One region of the Williamsia herbipolensis genome, then DNA from elsewhere that is predicted to be linked to it. Evidence: predicted binding sites of a transcription regulator. Region 1 holds the regulator's gene; the other holds the start of a gene.
What was found. Region 1 encodes LexA, which represses DNA repair genes until DNA is damaged. Its sites were predicted from a motif close to CGAACANNTGTTCG; they were not measured.
Positions count from the first base shown of each region.

Region 2: a site for LexA is predicted at 2,360-2,373, ahead of cofD (2-phospho-L-lactate transferase). Genes of this name have one in related genera too.

Region 1 is NZ_CP108021.1:278,947-282,204, forward strand. Features, by position in the region: gene OG579_RS01240 (phosphoenolpyruvate--protein phosphotransferase) at 1-790, shown strand, start outside; gene OG579_RS01245 (SDR family NAD(P)-dependent oxidoreductase) at 813-1,676, opposite strand; gene lexA (transcriptional repressor LexA) at 1,761-2,441, opposite strand; gene OG579_RS01255 (LysM peptidoglycan-binding domain-containing protein) at 2,644-3,135, shown strand.
Region 2 is NZ_CP108021.1:1,288,517-1,291,774, reverse strand. Features, by position in the region: gene OG579_RS05895 (coenzyme F420-0:L-glutamate ligase) at 1-1,128, opposite strand, end outside; gene cofD (2-phospho-L-lactate transferase) at 1,118-2,125, opposite strand; gene OG579_RS05885 (WhiB family transcriptional regulator) at 2,619-2,900, shown strand; gene OG579_RS05880 (metallopeptidase family protein) at 2,970-3,258, opposite strand, start outside.

The sequences.
Region 1 (3,258 bases):
CGCGAAGGAGCCCGACGCCGCCGAGCAGACCGCGCTCTACCGCGAGGTCATCGAGGCGTTCGTCCCCTCCGCCGGGCAACCCGACGCGAAGATCGTGATCCGCACCCTCGACGCCGGCTCCGACAAGCCGCTCCTGTTCGCCGACAACGGAACCGAGGCCAACCCCGCTCTCGGTGTGCGCGGTCTGCGGGTGGCGTTCGGCAACCCGGGTCTGCTCGACCGGCAGCTCGACGCGATCGCGGCCGCCGCCGAGGCCACCGGCTCGTCCCCGTGGGTGATGGCCCCGATGGTGGCCACCGCGACCGAGGCGCGCGACTTCGCGGCGAAGGTGCGTGCCCGCGGCCTGGTCGCCGGGGTGATGATCGAGATCCCCTCGGCCGCCCTGCTCGCGCCGTCGATCCTCGCCGAGGTCGACTTCGTGTCGATCGGCACCAACGACCTCACGCAGTACACGATGGCGGCCGACCGCATGTCCGCCGAACTGGCCTACCTCACCGACCCGTGGCAGCCAGCCGTCCTCGCGCTGATCAACATGGTCGCCTCAGCGGGTTCGGCGACCGGCAAGTCCGTCGGCGTGTGCGGTGAGGCCGCCGCCGACCCGTTGCTCGCCTGCGTGCTGGTGGGCATGGGGGTCACGTCACTGTCGAGCGCACCCGCGGCCGCGGCGGGGGTGGGTGCGGCGCTGGGTCAGGTGACCACGGCGCAGTGCCGGGCCGCGGCGCAGGCGGCGCTGGCGACTGCGGATCCGGCAGATGCACGGGCCGCCGCGGCGGCGCCACTGCACGCCTGACGGCGACGAGGGTCGATCGGGTTCACCGCCGGTGAGCTCGGTCCTCCACCTCACGCACGAGGCCGATCATGGTCGGATCACGGTGCAGGGCGGCATCCGACAGCGGGTTGACGATCCCGCGCAGTGCGGCGACGGGGATCCACCGGCGTGGCACCTGGATGCGCGGTGACCGGGCCTCGATCCCGTCGGCGACCGCCAGGCCGACCCGTCGGGGTTTGATCGGCGTGAGCAGGGGACGCGGGAAGGCCCGCTTGATCAGCGCGGTGGCCAGTTCGTCCTTGCCGAAGGCGACGTCGGCGATGGGGGTCGCGACCCATCCGGGGTAGAGCACCCCGGCCGTCGCACCGTGGGCCGCGAGCTCGCTGCGCAACGCGCGTCCGATCTGTTCGACGGCGGCTTTCGACGCCGCGTAGGGCGCGTTCACCATCCCGTTGAGATAGGCGTACGTCGACGAGGTGACGAGGACGTGGCCCCGGGAGTCGATGATGTGGGGCAGTGCCGCCCGCACCGTGTTCCACACGCCCATCAGGTTGACGCCGATGACGCGCTCGAACACGCCGTCGGCCACGCTGGCCACGGTGTCGGCCGAATCTCCGCTGGAGATACCGGCGTTGGCGAACACCACGTCGATCCGTCCCCACCGCGCAACGGCGCGATCGACTGCGTCGGACAGGTCAGCGGGGACCGTGACGTCGGCGCGTGCCGCGAGCACGCGGTCGGGATCGAGTCCGCGGACGGCGTCGTCGACCGCCGCCTGGGAGAGGTCGAGTGAGACCACCCGGGCACCGCGGCGATGCACCTCACGGACGACCTCTCGCCCGATGCCGCCGGCGGCGCCGGTCACGACGACCACCGCCCCGTCGAGGACCAATCGCTGCGCGCCCATCACTTCTCCTGTCGTCCGCCGAACGGGGAACTCAGTGTGACACGCGGCGTGGTCAGATGGGATCTGCGGGGTGCGTGCGGTCGATCAGAGGCGGCGCATGACGGTGACGACCTTGCCGAGGATGGCCGCCTCGTCACCCGGGATGGGCTCGAACTGCGGGTTGTGGGGCATCAGCCACACGTGTCCGCCGGTGCGCTTGAAGGTCTTCACCGTGGCCTCGCCGTCGATCATCGCCGCGACGATGTCGCCGTTGTCGGCGACGTTCTGCTGGCGGACGACCACCCAGTCGCCGTCGCAGATGGCGGCGTCGATCATCGACTCGCCGACCACCCGGAGCAGGAAGAGCGCGCCGTCGCCGACGAGTTCGCGGGGGAGTGGGAAGACCTCCTCGACGGCCTCCTCGGCGAGGATGGGCCCGCCGGCCGCGATCCGACCGAGGACCGGGACGAAGGTCGGGGTCGGCAGCGAGAGTGCATCCGACCCGCCGCCGTCACCGGGATCGGCGTCCTGGACGTTCACCGCGCGGGGGCGGTTCGCGTCGCGCTTGAGGAAGCCCTTGCGCTCCAGGGTGCGGAGCTGATGGGCGACCGACGACGTGGAGTTGAGGCCGACCGCGTCCCCGATCTCGCGGATGCTCGGGGGATAACCGCGCTCGCGGACCGACGCACGGATGACCTCGAGGACCTTCGCCTGCCGAGGCGTCAGATCGGCCTCGCTGATCGGGCCGTCGGCGAAGTCGGTGGTGGTGACGGTGGTGTCGGACACGGTGTCCCTCCTGTCGCGGCCCGCTCCCGACCGGTCTGTTCGAACGGTTCGGACGACGCGCGGACCTGCTGTCACCTGGGACAGTAGTGCAGCAGATAACAACTTTCAAACATTTGTTCGACCGTGTCGGGACATTGTCGGAGGTGCGTGATACAAATCGAACACACGTTCACTCGAACGTCTGGTCGATGAGGAGCACGTCATGAATCAGACTCTCACGCGTCACAGCAGCACCACCGGCTACGCGGGTCACCGGCCCGCCGGAGCCACGGTCGAGCGCGCGCCGCGTCCGGCGCCGCGCCCCGTGCCCGCACGGCGCCGCCCCTCGGGTCGGCCGGTCGCGGCACGCCCCGCGGGCGTCGTGTGCGCCGACGGACGCCGCCACGCACCGGTGTCGCGCCGTCCCGCCCCCATCGGATGGGGCGCGGCCATCGTCGCCGGCATCGCCCTCGCGATCGCGGTGTGGTCGGTCGTCATCGGTGGGGCGGCCGCCACCGAGTCGACCGCCGCGCCGATCTCCGGCACCTCCGTGGTCCACGTCCGCGGCGGGGAGTCGTTGGGCGAGCTCGCGCAGCGCGTCGCCCCGGATCGGTCGACGTCTGCGGTCGTCGCCGACATCAGGGAGCTCAACCACATGAGCGGATCGGCCCTCACCGCCGGCCAACCGCTGCTCGCGCCGCTCTACCGGAACTGACCGGTGTGTGACGGTCGACCCGGGTCGGTATCCTCGCGACCGTGGGTCCACATCGGACCCTGTGACGCCCCGGGGTCCGTCCTCGACGCGCGTCGCCCGCGGATCAGGTTCGAGGACACGTCG
Region 2 (3,258 bases), 1.0 Mb from region 1:
TTCGGCACGCGTGCGTGCGGCGTCGGGGTAGTCGTGTGCGCCGTCGAGGGCGAGCATGGGTATCACGAGTTCGGGGGCGTCGTAAAGCAGCTGTCCGCGCGCGACGCGGCGTTCGATCGACTCCTCGTCACGTCCGTCGGCCGCGAGGTCCCGACGCCAGCGATCGGCCATCGCGTCGAGCAGGCGGATCCGACGTTCCCGGTCACGCACCCACACCAGACGTACCGGGTGGGTGTGGTGCGGCGCGGGGGCGGTCAGCGCCTCGGCGAACGCCGCGTCCATGACCTCCGGCTCCACGGGTTCGGTGGTGAAGGCGCGCACCGAGCGGCGGGTGAGGAGGGCCTGACGTCGACCGAGGTCGATGGCCTCGGTGGTCCCGAGCCAGAACAGGTCCTCGTCACCCGGGCGGACGAGATCGCGTGCGCCGGAGCCGTCGTCGTGGGGTCGCAGGCCGCGCACGATGGCGACGGGCGTCTCGATCAGCTTGCCCTTCACCAGATCCGCGGCCGCGGCGATCTCGTCGGCCACGGCGATGTCGGTGACGATCAGCGGGTTCCCGTGCGGATCGACGCTGCCGTCATAGGGGTGGGTCACCGCGATGCCGGCCGAGCCGATGGCCGCGTCGATCTGGCCGTTGCGCCAGGCGCGTCCCATGGTGTCGGTGACGATCACCGCGACGCGCACACCGGGATCGGCGGCCAGTCGGTCGCGCAATCGTCGGGCGCTGGCGTCGGGATCGACGGGCAGCAGCGCCAGCTGGTCGGTGTCGATGTTCGAGCCGTCCACCCCGGCCGCCGCCTGCACGATGCCGAGCGCGTTCTCCGTGATCAGCGTGCGGTTCTTGCGTGCCAGGACGCGCACCGATTCGGAGTCGATCAGCGTGCGCCGCAACGTGTCCCGTTCCTCGGGATCGATCGGTGCGGTGACCATGCGGCCCTCGATCTTCGAGAACACCTTGCTCGTCACCACCACGACGTCGTCGTCGCGCAGATCCGGTGCGGCGCCGGCGATCGCGGCGGCCAGATCGTCCCCCTCGACGAAGCGGGGGAGACCACGGACCCCGATGATCTCGAGCGTGCCGGTGGCCGCGTGATCGCCGGTCGCAGGCGGGCGGGGATCAGCGGTCATGTGCGACACCGACGAGATCGCAGGCGTCGCGGACCATCTGGGCCGTCGTCTCCGGATCACTCATGACCAACGGCACCTCGCGGGTGGCGATGCCGGGGATGTCGGCGCCGTCGCCCGGTGCGACCAGCCAGCCGTCGAGGATGCCGGTGCCCGATCGTGCGCCGTAATGGGCGCCGATGGCCTCCGACGTGGTCTCGACCCCGATCACCGACAGGCACTCGTCGGCCATGCCGCGCAGGGGAGCCCCGCCGATCACCGGCGAGATCCCCACCACCGGAGCCTTCGTCGCGCGCAGGGCGGCGCGGATGCCGGGAACGCTGATCACGGCGCCGATGCTGACGACGGGGTTGCTGGGCGCCAGCAAGACGATGTCGGCGTCGGCGATCGCCTCGAGGACGCCGGCGGCCGGCGTCGCCTTCTCCGAACCGACCTGAGCGAAGCCGTGGGTGGGGATCTGGGCCCGGTAACGGACCCACCACTCCTGGAAGTGGATCGCCACCTTCGCGTCGTCGGGGTCGCCGCTGCGGTTGACCACCACGTGGGTCTCGTGGCGATCGTCGGTCACCGGGAGCAGTCGCACACCGGGCTGCCACCGCTTGCACAGGGCCTCGGTGATGTCGGTGAGGGTGTAGCCGGCGTCGAGCATCTGCGTGCGGATGAGATGGGTGGCCAGATCGCGGTCGCCCAGCCCGAACCAGTCCGGATCGGCGCCGTAGGCGGCCAGCTCCTCCTTGGCGTTCCAGGTCTCGTCGGTGCGACCCCACCCGCGTTCGAGATCGATGCCCCCGCCCAGGGTGTACATGCACGTGTCGAGATCGGGACAGATGCGCACCCCGTGCATCCACGCGTCGTCGCCGACGTTGACGATGGCGGTGACGCCGGAGTCCGACGACGTGGACTCGGCTCCGGCGGGAAACGGGGTGCGGCCGAACAGATGGCGCGCACCCTGCAGGAATCGGGCGCCACCGACGCCACCGACGAGAACCGTTGCCTTCACGACCGCCCACTCTAATGGGCGTGGTGACGACCGGCCCGTGGCCATCGAGACCCGACCGAGACATCCGACACGCCAGTGGTGCGACACTCCGGTGGTGTCGTGTCGCGGAATACCGGACCGGCAGTGGTATTGGCAATTTCGCCGTTTCGCTTGACCGAGACACCGGCGTACGTGTCTAATCACACCAGTGTCATTAGCGTTTTGTGATCGAGAATCGTTGAGCGACTTCGTGTTCGATCACACGTTCGAACAGGCCCGACGGCCCGGTTCGTACGCGGTGGCACCGGCTGTACCCATGCACCACGATTCTCGCACCGGCTGCGCCCCTGCGGCGACGGTCATCACCCACCTCGGTCGCCCTGCGGCCGCAAACGAATTCACGAGGAGCCCGGCGATGACTTTCGAGCACCGGATGGGTGACGGATTCCCGTCGAACCACGCCTACCCGTCGGCGGAGAGCGCCGCGGAGTCCGCGCCCGCGTTCGCACCCGCCATGCCGTCCACCCCGCACCTGAGCCTCGTCACCGACGACTTCGATGCCCTCTTCGACGACATCGAGGACCAGTGGCAGGACCGCGCGCTGTGCGCGCAGACCGACCCCGAGGCGTTCTTCCCGGAGAAGGGCGGCTCCACCCGCGAGGCCAAGCGCATCTGCTCGGGCTGCGAGGTGAAGGCCGAGTGCCTCGAGTACGCACTGCACAAGGACGAGCGCTTCGGCATCTGGGGCGGACTGTCCGAGCGTGAGCGCCGCCGCCTCAAGCGCGGCATCATCTGACCGGGCACCGCGTCCCGCGACAGCGCGCCTGACCGCCTCGAGAACCTCTCCGTGGCTGTGCTTCTCGGGTCAGTGCGGTTCGGGATCGATGGTGTCCTCGTCGAGCCCGAGATGTGTGGCCACCTGATGGACCAGGACCTCGTGGACGAGGTCGAGCAGATCGGCTCCCTTGTCCGCGCGACTCTCCAACGGCCGACGGAAGATGACGATCCGCGCCCGTGACGGACGCCCGTTCGCGTCGATACCCGCCGGCAGCAGCCGGGCCAGGGGGATGGCGCCGTCGGCGGTCACCTCGTCGGGCCACTGCACGGTCTCGGGATCGCGGGGGAGGACCCGCGGGATCTCGTCGACCGCGAGG